Regions from separate parts of the Bradyrhizobium sp. 134 genome, predicted to be linked through region 3. Evidence: predicted binding sites of a transcription regulator. Region 3 holds the regulator's gene; each other region holds the start of a gene.
The links. Region 3 encodes PhoB, which activates phosphate uptake and scavenging genes when phosphate is short. Its sites were predicted from a motif close to TGTCATNNANCTGTCAT; they were not measured.
Positions count from the first base shown of each region.

Region 1: phnC (phosphonate ABC transporter ATP-binding protein) is a predicted target of PhoB. The motif match lies at 2,939-2,955, and genes of this name have one in related genera.
Region 2: IVA75_RS22855 (RNA degradosome polyphosphate kinase) is a predicted target of PhoB. The motif match lies at 3,066-3,082, and genes of this name have one in related genera.

Region 1 is NZ_JADPKX010000016.1:28,729-33,646, reverse strand. Features, by position in the region: gene phnE (phosphonate ABC transporter, permease protein PhnE) at 47-931, opposite strand; gene phnD (phosphonate ABC transporter substrate-binding protein) at 1,009-1,944, opposite strand; gene phnC (phosphonate ABC transporter ATP-binding protein) at 2,008-2,817, opposite strand; gene IVA75_RS05700 (chloramphenicol acetyltransferase) at 3,001-3,672, shown strand; gene IVA75_RS05695 (alpha-D-ribose 1-methylphosphonate 5-triphosphate diphosphatase) at 3,669-4,862, shown strand; gene IVA75_RS05690 (DUF1045 domain-containing protein) at 4,881-4,918, shown strand, end outside.
Region 2 is NZ_JADPKX010000053.1:417,656-422,573, reverse strand. Features, by position in the region: gene ppx (exopolyphosphatase) at 1-784, opposite strand, end outside; gene IVA75_RS22855 (RNA degradosome polyphosphate kinase) at 800-2,992, opposite strand; gene IVA75_RS22850 (DnaA/Hda family protein) at 3,121-3,798, opposite strand; gene IVA75_RS22845 (CDP-alcohol phosphatidyltransferase family protein) at 3,892-4,434, opposite strand; gene purM (phosphoribosylformylglycinamidine cyclo-ligase) at 4,590-4,918, shown strand, end outside.
Region 3 is NZ_JADPKX010000034.1:802,681-807,598, reverse strand. Features, by position in the region: gene argF (ornithine carbamoyltransferase) at 1-268, opposite strand, end outside; gene IVA75_RS13390 (aspartate aminotransferase family protein) at 268-1,470, opposite strand; gene IVA75_RS13385 (GcrA family cell cycle regulator) at 1,926-2,438, shown strand; gene phoB (phosphate regulon transcriptional regulator PhoB) at 2,678-3,385, opposite strand; gene phoU (phosphate signaling complex protein PhoU) at 3,409-4,125, opposite strand; gene pstB (phosphate ABC transporter ATP-binding protein PstB) at 4,136-4,918, opposite strand, start outside.

The sequences.
Region 1 (4,918 bases), on a different contig from region 3:
GGGTAGCGCGCGCGAAGCGCGGCGATGTCGATCTCCTGCGGCCCCGTCACGTCCGCGTCTCCCTGCCGAACAGGCGGCCGCGCAGCCAGCCGGTGCTGATGTCGATGATGAAGACAGTGACGATGATGGTGAGCAGGATGGCGCTGACGTCGGAGTAATAGAACTTGCGGATGGCGACGACCAGCTCCTGGCCGATGCCGCCGGCGCCGACGAATCCCATCACGGAGGCCTCGCGGACGTTGATCTCGAAACGCAGCAGCGCGTAGCTGGCATAGCCCGCCGTGACCTGCGGCAGGATGGCGAAGCGCATGCAGGAGAGCCAGCTCGCGCCGGTCGAGCGGACGCCTTCGACCGGCTTCATGTCGGCGTTCTCGACGATCTCGGAGAACAGCTTTCCGAGCGCGCCGGTGGAGTGAATCGCAATGGCCAGTACGCCCGCCATCGGTCCGAGCCCGAAGGCGATCACGAAGATCAGCGCAAACACGATGCCGGGCACCGTGCGGGCGAATTCAAGTAGGCGCCGCACCGCGAACCGCAGCCAGGGCGCGGGCGAGGTGTTTTCAGCCGCGAAGAAGTTCAGGCAGAAGGCAAAAGTCGCGCCGATCAACGTGCCGACATAGGAGATCAGCAGGGTCTCGCCCAGCATCCTCAGCCATTTGCGCCAGCCCCAGAGCCACTCGCCGACATCGGTCCAGACCCGCTGTCCGCTGTCGAGTGTGAGGATGCGGTCGAAATAGCTGATGAAGTTGCCGTAATGGGCGAACAGCGTCCGCAGATTCACTTCCGCGCCGATCGCCGCCAGAAGCAGCGCAGCGGCGAACACCACGGCTCCGAACAGGAGGCGCCCTCGCCTGCGCGCGACCGCCTGGCGATAGGCGGCGTTGAGCACGGCGAGCTGCTGCTCCGGGAGGATCGAAACCGCGACGGTCATCTTGGCCAGGAAAAATGGTCAATCAAAGAGAAAGAGCCGGGTCCATCGACCCGGCTCCAGTGGCATCGTCCCGAAACTCAGGACGCCTTCTTCTTACGCAGCGCATCGACGAACTTGATCAGCTCGATCGTGCCATCCCAATCCTTGGTGGTCGCGGGATGAAAACCCTTCTTCTGGCCGTCCTGGAGGCGGTCGAAGGCAGCCTTGTCCTTGGCCGGCGCGTCGAAGAACGCCTTCGCGATCGCGGCCTTGGCCTCTTCCGGCAGATCGGAATTGTAGGCATAGGGGCCGTTGATGATCGGCGCCGACTTGTGGATGATGCGGAAATCATCCTTCTTCATCGCCGAGCCATCGGCATTCTTCAGCATGCCCTTAGTCAGCATCTGCGCCAGCGTCGAATCGTCGTCGCTGGTCCACTGGTTGGCCGCGACGTCGACCGTGCCCTGCGCCAGTGCCAGGATCGCGTTCTCGTGGCTGCCGGTGAAGACGACCTTGCTGAAATAGGTGTCGGCGTCCGCGATGCCCATTTTGTCGAGCTCGAAACGCGGCACGTTGTTGCCGGAGGTTGAGTTCGGGTCGACCAGGCCGAGGTTCTTGCCCTTGAGCTGGTCGATGCTCTTGTAGGGGCTGCTAGCCTTGACGAAGAACACCGAGTAGTAACCGGTGGAGCCGTCGGAGTTGATGTCGTTGGCGAAGGCGTCGGTCTTGACGCCGGTCAGGCGGGCGCGGGCAAACGACGCCGAGCCATAGCTTGCGATATGAATGTTGCCGGCACGCTGACCTTCGATGACGGCCGCGTAGTCGTTGGCGATGCGCAGCGTGACTTTCACGCCCAATTCCTTGGAGAGATAGTTCATGAACGGCGCCCAGCGCTCGGTGACGCCCGAGGCGTTTTCCGCCGGAATGACCGCGAAGGTCAGTTCGGGATATCTAGCTTTCCAGTCCTCGGCGGAAGCCGAGGTCGTGAACGCGAGCGCGGCGGCGCCGGCAAGAATCAATCTGCGAGTGATCATGATAGCCTCTTCATTGGTTGAGGTCGGTTGACGCAAAACTGGTGGGTCCTGATGCGGCGCCGCTCAGGCGGCGGCCGCCGTTCCAAGCACCGGAATGCCCTGTCGCACCGGTGCGAGCGTGCCGCCCATGACATCGGCGGCTTCGAGATCGTAGAGCTCGCGCGCAACGTGCTCGGTCAACTCAGCCGGTGCGCCGTCAAACACCACGCGTCCCTGCGCCATGCCGATCAGGCGGTCGCAATAGCTGCGCGCCAGGTCGAGCGAATGCAGATTGCAGAGCACGGTGATGCCAAAATGCTTGTTGATGCGCAAAAGCGCATCCATGACGATCTTGGTGTTGCGCGGATCGAGCGAAGCGATCGGCTCGTCGGCGAGGATGATGTCGGGCTGCTGCACCAGCGCGCGGGCGATCGCGACGCGCTGCTGCTGGCCGCCGGAGAGTTGGTCGGCGCGCTGGGCTGCTAGCGGGGCGATGTCGAACTGCTCAAGCGCGGACATCGCCAGCGCCTTGTCCTGCTCGGGCCAGGTCTGCGACAGCGAGCGCCAGGCCGGCATCGTCGCAAGCCGTCCCATCAGGACGTTGGTGAGAACATCGAGCCGGCCGACCAGATTGAACTGCTGAAAGATCATCGCCGAGCGCGCCCGCCACTGCCGCAGCTCCTTGCCGCGCAGCGCCGTGACGTCGAGGCCGTCGAACAGGATGCGGCCCTGCGAAGGGGCCGCGAGACGGTTGATGGTCCGCAGCAGGGTCGACTTGCCGGCGCCGGACCGTCCGATCACGCCGACGAAGCCGCCGGGAGAGACTTGAAACGAGGCGTCGTCCACCGCGGCTTTCACGCCGAAGCGACACGTTAGACCTTCAACCACCAGCATGCAGGGCTCCAGAGTAGCTGGGACCCACCGCTAACGCCGGCGCTTGACACTTGTGTGACACGGACGTTGCGGTGCGGCGATCCTACACACATCATCCCCTGTTCATCCCCTGTCATCGCGTCGTCATGACATTGTCATCAAGCCGCTCGAAGAGAAACGCCCGCCCTCTCGTTCGGATGCAACATGGCCGCCAAAGCTCTTTCGGTCCAGCCGACCATCGATCCCTCGGCGAAGCTGCACGACGCCAGGCTTGGCGCCTATACCGAGGTCGGCGCGCGCACGATGCTACACGAGGTGACGATGGGCGATTACTCCTATGTCGTGAACGACGCCCAGATCACCTACACCACCATCGGAAAATTCTGCTCGATCGCGGCGGTGACGCGGATCAATCCGGGCAACCACCCGATGCACCGCGCCACGCAGGCGCACTTCACCTATCGTTCGAGCGCCTATTTCGAAGGCCAGAGCGACGACACGGAATTCTTCGGCTGGCGGCGCCAGCATCATGTCCATATCGGCCATGACGTCTGGATCGGCCATGGCGCGATCGTGCTGCCGGGTCGCAACATCGGCACCGGCGCGGTGATCGCGGCCGGCGCCATCGTCACCAAGGACGTGCCGGCCTACACCATCGTCGCCGGCAATCCGGCGCGCATCGTGCGCCGGCGGTTCTCGGAAGAGGTTGCCGGACGGCTCGCCAGCCTCGCCTGGTGGGATTGGGATCACGACAAATTGCGTGCAGCATTGCCCGACTTCCGCAAGCTCGGGATTGAAGATTTTCTCTCGACATACGAAGCACGAGCAAGTTCTCTCAACAGTCCTCTTGGCAGCAAACCAAGCGCGGTCGCGTGACAGACATTTTCCTTGAGGGCGGCCGGACCCTGATCGGCTCCGAGCTCGTCGAAACTTCGCTTGCCCTGTCCGGAACGGACATCGCAGAGATCGATGCCTCTCGCGGCCGGGCGCGGCTGGCTATCGACGCGCGCGACCTGCTGGTCCTGCCGGGCATCGTCGATCTGCATGGCGATGCCTTCGAGCGGCAGATGATGCCGCGCGCCGGGGTCGATTTTCCAATCGACGTGGCGCTCGCCGATAGCGACCGCCAGGCGATCGGCAACGGCATCACCACGGTGTTTCACGCCACGACCTGTTCGTGGGAGCCGGGCCTGCGCAGCGCCGACAATGCGCGCGGCCTGATGGAGGCGATCGAACGGCAGCGCCCGCAATTCGCGGCCGACACCCGCTTTCACCTGCGCCACGAGACCTATAATCTCGACGCCGAAACCGAGATCAGCCAGTGGCTCAGCGATGGCCGCGTCGACCTGTTCGCCTTCAACGACCACATGGACGGCACGGTTGGGGACATGGCCAAGCCCCGCAAGCGCAACCGCATGGTGGAGCGCACCGGCCTGTCGAGCGAGGAATTCGATCGGCTGGTCCGACACGTGCTTTCGCGCGCCAGCGAGGTCCCGGCTTCCATGTCGCGGCTTGCTGCGACTGCCCGCGCCGCCGGGGTGCGGATGCTCTCGCATGACGATGCGACACTGGCGATGCGCGAGGGCTTTCGCGCCATGGGCGTGGCGATCGCGGAGTTTCCGATCAACGAGGAGACGGCGCGGGCGGCGGCAAGCCACGGCGACGACATCGTCTACGGCGCACCGAACGTCGTGCGCGGCGGCAGCCACACGGGCTGGACCAAAGCATCCGACATGATCGCCAAGGGGCTCTGCTCCGTGCTGGCCTCGGACTATTACTATCCCGCGCAGCTGCTCGCTGCGTTCCGCCTCGCCGCCGATGGCGTGCTGCCGCTGACCGAAGCCTGGAACCTGGTCTCCGCCGCGCCGGCGCGCGCGACCGGCCTTGCCGATCGCGGCGTGCTCGCGGAAGGCCGACGCGCGGACATTCTGCTGGTCGACGACAGCGTGCCGCTGCGGCCGCGGCTGATCGCCGTGATATCGGGCGGCAAGCTCGTGCATCTCACCGACGCGACGCGGTTGCTTGGCATGGCGGCTACCCCGCGCGAAGCTGTCGTCGCGGCATAAACCCGCTATGCTCGGACGATGACAAGTTTCCCCCGCTACGCGATCTATTTTGCCGC
Region 2 (4,918 bases), on a different contig from region 3:
CATCGGCGACGATCTCGATGTCGGCGAGCATGCCGGCGGCCGCAAGCCGGCGGAGACGACGCGAAAAATCGAGCGCCTCGGCCGCCGAAATCGAATAGCCGTGCATCACTTGGAGCGGATAGCCGCTCTGGATGATGTGGATGCGCGCAAGCGCGCGCCAGGTGCCGCCGACGGCGTAGAAGCTGCGGCCGCTCCCTGCCTTGAGCTGCGGCACCCCGTCGAGCGCTTCGCGCACGATGCGGTCGGCGCGTTTCAGGGATTTATGCGCGAGGTCCTGCAGCGCGAGGCCGCCGAGCGGCAGCGTCACGCCGCTGCGCACGGTGTTTTTGCGCACGTCGATCAGTTCGAGCGAGCCGCCGCCGAGGTCGCCGACGATGCCGTCGGGATGGTGGATGCCGGAGATCACGCCGAGCGCCGACAGCCGCGCCTCGCGCGGGCCCGACAGGATCTCGATCTTCACCGCGCAGATGCGCTCGGCTTTCGCGATGAAGTCGGCGCCGTTGGAGGCGTCGCGGCAGGCGGCGGTCGCAATCGCAAACACCCGTCCGACCTGCATCACCCGGCACAGCGCACGGAAGCGCTTGAGCGAGGTCAGCGCCTTGTCGACGGCGTCGGGCGCAAGCAAGCCGGTGCTCTGCACCTCGCGGCCGAGCCCGCACAGCGTCTTCTCGTTGAAGATCGGAATGAGGCTCCGCGTCGGTCCCTCGTAGACGACGAGACGGACCGAGTTGGAGCCGATGTCGATGACGGCGACGCTCGAGCCGCGCTTGCGCGGCCGCTTCACGTCGACGATCCCGGATCAGGATTGATGACGTTCATTACGGCGCGTGAGGCGGCGCGGCGAGGATTCCTTGAGCGACTTACCACGGCCAGACAGACTCGGATTTGTCATGAAGTAGTTGTGGACGTTGAAAGGCTCCTCGCCCTTCGCGGTCTTCATACGCGTTGAGGACCCGTCCGGCAACAATTGCCAGCTCTGTTCATTGTCCTTGAGATTCGCAACCATGATCTGTTCGAGAACCTGCTGATGCACCGTGGGATTTTGCAGCGGACACAGCACCTCGACGCGGCGGTCGAGGTTGCGCGGCATCATGTCCGCCGAGGAGATATACACAGCCGCTTTCGCGCTCGGCAGGCCCTGGCCCATGCCGAAGCAGTAGATTCGGCCGTGTTCGAGGAATCGTCCGATGATCGACTTGACGCGGATGTTTTCCGACAGGCCGGGAATGCCGGGCCTGAGGCAGCAGATACCGCGCACCACGAGTTCGACCTGCACGCCGGCCTGTGAGGCCTCGTAGAGCGCGTCGATGATGTCGGGGTCGACCAGCGCGTTCATTTTCATCCAGATCGCACCAGGCCGGCCGTGTCGCGCATGCGCAGTCTCGCCCTGGATGTGCTCGATGATGCGCTTGCGCAAGGTCAGCGGCGAGACCGCCATCTTTTCCAGATCGCTCGGCGCAGCGTAGCCGGTGATGAAGTTGAACACGCGCGCGGCGTCGCGGCCGATGGTCGGCTCCGAGGTGAAGTAGGAGAGGTCGGTGTAGATGCGCGCGGTCACCGGGTGGTAATTGCCTGTGCCGGTGTGGACGTAGGTCGTTAGGCTGCCGCCCTCGCGGCGCACCACCATCGAGAGTTTCGCGTGCGTCTTCAGTTCGAGGAAGCCGTAGACGACCTGCACGCCGGCGCGTTCGAGGTCGCGCGCCCAGCGGATGTTGGCCTCCTCGTCGAAGCGGGCCTTCAGCTCGATCAGCGCGGTGACGGATTTGCCGGCTTCGGCGGCTTCCACGAGCGCACGCACGATCGGCGAGTTGCTGGAGGTGCGGTAGAGCGTCTGCTTGATGGCCACGACGTCGGGGTCGCGCGTGGCCTGCTGGAGAAACTGCACCACGACGTCGAAGGATTCGTAGGGGTGATGGACGACGAGGTCCTTCTGTCGGATCGCAGCGAAGATGTCGCCGCCTTGCTCGCGCACGCGCTCGGGATGGCGCGGCACATAAGGGGTGAATTCCAGGTCGGGCCGGTCGAGGCGGGTGAGCTGCGAGAGCTCGTTCATGGCGAGCACGCCGTCGACCAGGAACACCTCGTCGTCGGCGGTCGACAGCGCGTGCTGCACGAAGCTGCGCAGCTGTTCCGGCATCTTGGCGTCGATCTCGAGTCGGATCACGGAGCCGCGGCGACGGCGCTTCAGCGCCGTCTCGAACAGGCGGACGAGATCCTCGGCCTCTTCCTCGATTTCGAGTTCGGAGTCGCGGAGGACGCGGAATGCGCCTTGGCCGTGCAGATTGTAGCCGGGGAACAGGCGGTTGATGAACAGCGCGGTGGCCTGCTCCAGCGAGATCAGCCGGACCACCTTGCCCTCGGCCGGCAGGCGGATGAAGCGGTCGATCTTGCCGGGCATGCGGATCAGCGCGTTCATCTGCTTGCCGTCGGCGGCGCGCGTGAGCTGGAGCGCGATGGTGAAGCCGAGGCTCGGAATGAACGGGAAGGGGTGGGCCGGGTCGATCGCGAGCGGCGTCAGCAGCGGGAACACGTTGCTGAGGAAGTAGTCCTCGATCCAGGTTCGTTCCGCCTTGGTGACTTCCTTGCCCTCGACCAGCACGATGCCCTCGTCGGCGAGCGTGCCGCGCAGGTCGCGCCAGATTGCCTGCTGGTCGGACGCAAGCTGCGAGACGGTCCGGTTGATGAGCGCGAGCTGCTCGGACGGGGTCAGACCGTCGGGGCTGCGCTCGGCAATGCCCTCGCGCACCTGGGCCTTGATGCCGGCGACGCGGACCATGAAGAACTCGTCGAGGTTATTCGCTGAAATCGACAGGAATCGCACCCGCTCCAGCATGGGGTGGCTGGGATTGACCGATTCCTCCAGGACGCGGCGGTTGAAGTGCAGCCAGGAGAGCTCGCGATTGATGAACCGCTCGGGGCTCGATGCGATCGCCGGCGGGCCTTCGGCTTCCGGGGCTTTTTCTTTAACTTCAACAGCTTGCGCAGAGTCCATCAGAAGTCGATCCATCCAGTTCGCCCCAATTTGCGACTTACGCGCAAAATCCGCGGGAGCATGTGTTAGAGCGATGACGTTTCGATGACATTGATGTTCCGCCGCCCGGCCGCGTCAAGCCGCCTTGGTCAGACATCCCGGAGCAGCTCGGCTGCCAGGGCCCGGGTGACGGGACGGCCAAGGCGCAGGGCCTCGGTGTCCAGCAGGTCGACAGCCCGTCGGGCGGCGGCCGAGGACCGCTCCAGGCGAGTGGCGAGGTAGCCGACCACGCTCTCGTCCACTGCGAGCTGGCGGTCGGCGCAGAATTTGACGATCAGGCCGCGGAAGAGCTGGTCGTCAGGCGGCAGCAGCGAGATAACAGGGACGGCGCGGAGCCGCGAGCGCAGGTCGGCAAGCTCGATCTCGAGAGAAGCGGGCGCCTCGCGTCCGGTGAAGAGGACGTAGGCGCCGTCCTCGCGCGCCAGATTCATCAGATGGAACAGGGCCCGCTCGTCGAATTCCCTGGCCTTGGGGTCCTCGACCACCAGCGCGCCGGTGGCGAGCGCGGCCGGGACGGCTTCGGCGGTCAGCCCATTGGCCGTGGTCGAGCGGGCGCCTGAAGCCTCGGCCCAGATCGCGGCGAGATGGCTCTTGCCGCTTCCTTCCGGGCCGGCCAGCCACATGATCCGGTTCGGCCATTCCGGCCAGGCGTCGATGAGGGCAAGACCGGCGGCATTAACGGGGCCTTCGAGGAAATTGTCCCGGCTCAGGCTCTCCGCATGCGGAAGCGAAAACGCCAATTGTCGGGGATGAACGCGGCCTGGCACGCTTGCTTTGCTCCGTGCCGGCGTGCCGGCTTCGTTTGACGAGATGCGACTTCATCGAGCGGGAGTTGGCCTTTTGCGGGGCCGCTTCCCAACTCACTTGGCCTCGATCGTGCTCATGTGCCGCAACCACTCAACGAGATAGAGCGACACGGAGGAGAGCGTGAAGACCGTAACGAGGCCCATCAAGATTATATCATAAGGACCGGCTTTGAAGCCGAAGGCGAGGGCGGCCAACACCAGCGCTGCGAACGCCACCTGGGCCACAGTGTTTAGCTTGGATACCTTCGAGGGCTTCATCTCCACAGGGCGGTCGAACAGCCACGATATGATCACGGCGGCGACGATCATGATGTCGCGCGAGACCACTAGGATGACGATCCAGCGCGGAATCGCGCCCCAGATGCCCAAGGCCATGTAGATCGAGACCAGCAGCGCCTTGTCGGCGAGCGGGTCGAGCAGGGCGCCAAGCTCGCTCGTCATGTTGAAGCGCTTGGCAAGGAAGCCGTCGACCGCGTCGCTGATCCCGGCGATCAGGAAGACGGCGAACGCCACCTCCATTTGGCTCGACACGATGGCCCAGACGATGATCGGGACCAGCATGATGCGGCCCAAAGTAATGATGTTCGGTATACTCACACGGCGCTTCCCGGCACCCGGCCTGACCTCGAATTCGGCCCTTTGGAGGCTGAACCGGTTGATATCTCTACATAGTATACGGAGGCGCGCCATGCGAGCCATTGCGCGTCCCCGGAATTCGACGTAACCAGCCGCAAACCCACTGGAAATCGGCCATGACCGACCGCAAAAACGGCCTCACTTACGCCGATTCAGGCGTCGATATCGACGCGGGCAACCGCCTGGTCGACCTGATCAAGCCAATGGTGCGCGCAACCGCGCGGGCCGGCGCCGACGCCGAAATCGGCGGATTCGGCGGCCTGTTCGACCTCAAGGCGGCCGGTTTCAAGGATCCCATCCTGGTGGCCGCGACCGATGGCGTTGGCACCAAGGTCAAGATCGCGATCGAGACCGGCCTGCATAGCGGGATCGGCATCGACCTCGTCGCCATGAGTGTCAACGACCTCGTGGTGCAGGGCGCCGAGCCGCTGTTCTTCCTGGACTA
Region 3 (4,918 bases):
GCATCTCGGCACCGGTGAGCATGATGGGCTCGCCGCCGAGCTGGCGCATGGCAACATCGAAAGACACCCGCGTCCGCGTCGAGGGGCGCTCGAAGATCATCGCCAGCGTCTTGCCTTCGAGCGGCCTGACCGGCTGATGCGCCTTCTGCTTCGCCTTCATCGCGGTGGACGCGGCGAGCATGCGCTTGAGCTCCGACAGCGGCAGCTCGTTGATATCGAGGAAGTGCTTCGGTGTTTTCTTGGGTGTATTATCGGGCGACTTGCTCATCAGCTTGCCGCCCGCTTGTTGCCGGATAACGCGGTGCAGGCGCGCTCGAGCCGCCCGACGCTGTCCTCGATCTCGGCTTCGGTGACGATCAAAGGAGGCAGGAAACGCACGACATTGTCGCCGGCACCGACGGTGAGCAGCTTTTCGGCGCGCAAGGCGGCAACGAGATCGCCCGAAGGCACCACGGCCTTGATGCCGATCAGGAGGCCCTCGCCGCGCACTTCGCTGACGACATCAGAGTGGCGGTCGATCACGGAAGCGAGCTTCTGCTTCAGCAACAGCGACATCCTCTGCACGTGGTCGAAGAAGCCGGGCTTGAGCATGACGTCGAGCACGGCGTTCGCAGCCGCGATCGCGAGCGGATTGCCGCCGAAGGTCGAGCCGTGCGAGCCCGGTGTCATGCCGGACGCCGCTTCCGCGGTCGCAAGGCACGCGCCGATCGGGAAGCCGCCGCCGAGCGCCTTGGCCAGCGACATCACGTCGGGCTCGACGCCAAGGCGGCGGTACGCGAACAGATCGCCGGTGCGACCCATGCCGGTTTGCACCTCGTCGAAGGCGAGCAACAGACCCTTCTCGTCGCAGAGCTGGCGCAACGCCCTCAGGAAGGCAGGCGTTGCCGAACGGACACCGCCCTCGCCCTGGATCGGCTCGATCAGGATTCCGGCGGTCTGCGGACCGATCGCCTTTTTCACCGCCTCGAGATCGCCATGCGCAACCTGGTCGAAGCCCTCCATCGGGGGGCCGAAACCTTCGAGATATTTTGCCGAACCCGTCGCGGCCAGCGTCGCCAGCGTGCGGCCATGGAACGCGCCTTCGAAGGTGATCATGCGATAGCGGTCGGGATGGCCCTTCGCGGCGTGATAACGGCGCACCACCTTGATCACGCATTCCAGCGCTTCGGCGCCGGAATTGCAGAAGAACACGAAATCCGCAAAACTTTCATTGCACAGGCGCGCGGCGAGCTTTTCGCCGTCCGGGCTCTGGAACAGGTTCGACATGTGCCAGAGCTTCGTGGCCTGCTCCTGCAACGCCGCGACCAGCGCCGGATGGGCATGGCCGAGCGCATTCACCGCCACCCCGGAGGTGAAATCGAGATAGCGCTCGCCATTGGTCGCGATCAGCCAGCAGCCTTCGCCACGCTCGAAACCGAGGTCGGACCTGGCGAAAACGGGGAGCAAATGCGGCGCTGCGCTGTTAGTCATGACGGTCACTTGAATGTTGCGGACGGTGTGAGCGTGCATTGCGCAACGCACCATCGACCGGCCCGGAAAACGAAACGTGCCGCCTCTTGCGGGCGGCACGTGCGACTATCTTAGGCTTGGTGAAACGGGTGTCAATGCCGCCCGGAAAGCCTCGCGAAACGCTGAATCCGTAGTCTTGCGGTGCCGATTTTGCGGGATTTAGTCACGGAACATGTGGAAGCGAGTCGGCGGACTCTTGCGCGGGAGTCACGCCATATTGTAGCGTTTGGATTGTCAGATACGACATCTCGTGCAGTGGTTCTGATCTTTAAGTCCTTATGTACCGGCGTAAACGTTCGGGCGTTCAAGACGCGCCCGGCGAGCCTTAAGGGATTCTGGCGGCACGGGTTTTTGAAGGCTTAGGCATTCGCTACGAGGCCCCAGGATGGCTGGCGCGCAGCGAGGGAAAGGGTGCAATGACGGTTTTGACCTGGTCCGATGATCGCGTCGAGCAGCTGAAAAAGCTCTGGGAGGCCGGACTTTCGGCCAGCCAGATCGCGGCGGAGCTCGGCAATGTGACCCGCAATGCCGTAATCGGCAAAGTGCACAGGCTCGGCCTCTCGGGCCGCGCCAAGAGCCCTTCGTCGGCAGCGCCCCGACCGCGCAAGGCGCGCCCCGCGCAGCACATGATGCGGGTGAGCCGCCCGATCTCGCGCGGCAACACCGCGCTGGCGCAGGCCTTCGAGGTCGAGGCTGAGCCGGATCCGGTCACCTATGACAACGTGGTGCCGATGAGCCAGCGGCTGTCGCTGCTGGAATTGAACGAGGCGACCTGCCACTGGCCGGTCGGCGATCCCTCGAGCCCGGACTTCTTCTTCTGCGGTGGACGGGCGCTGTCCGGCCTGCCCTATTGCGCCCAGCACTCGCGCGTCGCGTACCAGCCGGCGTCGGATCGGCGGCGTGCACCGGTGAAGCCGGGGCCGCGCTAATTACCGCAAGTCGTCGCGCGAAGACGGCTCAACGATTTCAGTGTCGTCCCGGCCAATTGCGCACGGGGGCCGGGACCCATACTCCGAGCGCGCAGTTGTTGCGCGAAAGGGGTCATTCCGAGTCTTCGCCAAACCACGTTCGGTGGTTATGGGTCCCGGATCAGCGCTCGCTTCGCTCGCTTGTCCGGGACGACGTCGAAGAATTCGGGGACAGCTTGCCAACAAACAAGGCTGCAACCCTACACCTGCTCCGCCTTGGCAAACCGATCATCCAGCGCGTAACCAGCGCCGCGGACGGTGCGGATCGGGTCCTGCTCGCGGCCGAGATTGAGCAGCTTGCGCAGGCGGCCGATATGCACGTCGACGGTGCGCTCGTCGATATAGATGTCGCGGCCCCAGACGCTGTCGAGCAGTTGCTCGCGCGAGAACACCCGTCCCGGGTGCTCCAGGAAGAACTCCAGCAGGCGATATTCGGTCGGACCGAGATCGATCGGCCGGCCCGAGCGCGCCACGCGGCGCTTGTCGCGGTCGAGCTCGATGTCGCCAAAAGCAAGGACGGTGGCGAGCCGCTCGGGGCTTGCGCGCCGCAGCAGGCCTTTCACGCGCGCCAGCAGCTCCGGCACCGAGAATGGCTTGACGATGTAATCGTCGGCGCCGGTCGCAAGACCCCGCACCCGCTCGCTCTCCTCGCCGCGCGCGGTGAGCATGATAATCGGGAGCTGCTTGGTCTCGGGACGGGTGCGAAGCCGCCGGCACAGTTCGATGCCTGACAGGCCCGGCAGCATCCAGTCGAGCACGACCAGATCGGGGATGTGCTCCTTGAGGCGGGTGTCGGCGTCGTCGCCGCGCATCACCGTCTCGACGTCATAGCCGTCGCCTTCGAGGTTGTAGCGGAGAAGCTCGGTCAGGGCTTCCTCGTCCTCAACCACCATAATGCGTGCGCCCATCGGGTCGTCGCTCCCTTAAGTCTTCAGGTGTTCGGTACCGTGCTGGCGAAGGTCGTCATGTCGCCCTTCGGCCGCTTGTCGGTGATCGCCTGGCCCTCGATCATGTAGAACACGGTCTCGGCGATGTTGGTGGCGTGGTCGCCGATCCGCTCGATGTTCTTGGCGCAGAACATCAGGTGAATACAGAACGAGATGTTGCGCGGATCCTCCATCATGTAGGTAAGGAGCTCGCGGAACAGCGAGGTGCAGATGGCGTCGACTTCCTCGTCACCCTTCCACACCGCCATCGCCGCCGGCAAATCATGCGCGGCATAGGCGTCCAGCACCGACTTGACCTGCTGCTGCACGAGGTCGGTCATGTGCTCGAGGCCGCGGAACAGCTTGAGCGGATGGAAGTCCGTCTCCAGCGCCGCAACGCGCTTGCCCATGTTCTTGGCGAGGTCGCCGATGCGCTCGAGATCGGTCGCGACGCGCATGGCGCCGACGATCTCGCGCAGATCGACCGCCATTGGCTGGCGCCGGGCGATGGTGAGCACCGCGCGTTCCTCGATGCGCTTCTGCAGCGCGTCGAGTTCAGTGTCGATGGCGACGACGCGCTGGCCGAGCGGGACGTCGCGGCGGATCAATGCGTCGACGGACTCGACGATCATGCGCTCGGCGATGCCACCCATCTCGGCGACCAGGCGCGTGAGTTCCTGGAGGTCGGTGTCGAAGGCCTTTGCGGTATGTTCAGAACCCATGTCGCGTCTCCTAGCCGAACCGGCCGGTGATGTAATCCTGCGTGCGCCGGTCGGACGGCGACGTGAAGATCTTGCTGGTGTCGTCGAACTCGATCAACTCGCCGAGATACATGAAGGCGGTCTTGTCGGAGACGCGCGCCGCCTGCTGCATGTTGTGGGTGACGATCGCGATCGTGTAATCCTCGGACAGCTCCTGGATCAGCTCCTCGACCTTGGCGGTCGAGATCGGGTCGAGCGCCGAACAGGGTTCGTCGAACAGGATCACCTCGGGCCGCACCGCGACGGTGCGGGCGATGCAGAGGCGCTGCTGCTGGCCGCCGGAGAGCGACAGGCCGGAGGCGTTGAGCTTGTCCTTGACCTCGTTCCACAGCGCGCCGCCGCGCAGCGCCTTCTCGACGCGGCCGTCCATTTCGGACTTCGATATCTTCTCATAAAGACGGATGCCGAACGCGATGTTCTCGTAGATCGTCATCGGGAACGGCGTCGGTTTCTGGAACACCATGCCGACGCGGGCGCGCAGCAGATTGAGGTCCAGCTTGCCGTCGAGGATGTTGGTCTGGTCGAGCATGAGCTGACCGGTGGCGCGCTGACCGGGATAGAGGTCGTACATCCGGTTGAAGATGCGCAGCAGGGTCGACTTGCCGCAGCCTGACGGACCGATGAACGCCGTGACGCGGTTGGCGCCGAGCGTCAGGTTGATGTTTTTCAGCGCGTGGTGCTCGCCGTAATAGAAGTTCAGGTTGCGCACGGTCACCTTGGGGGGCGCCTCCGGCAGCACTGCCGCGTGCGGCAG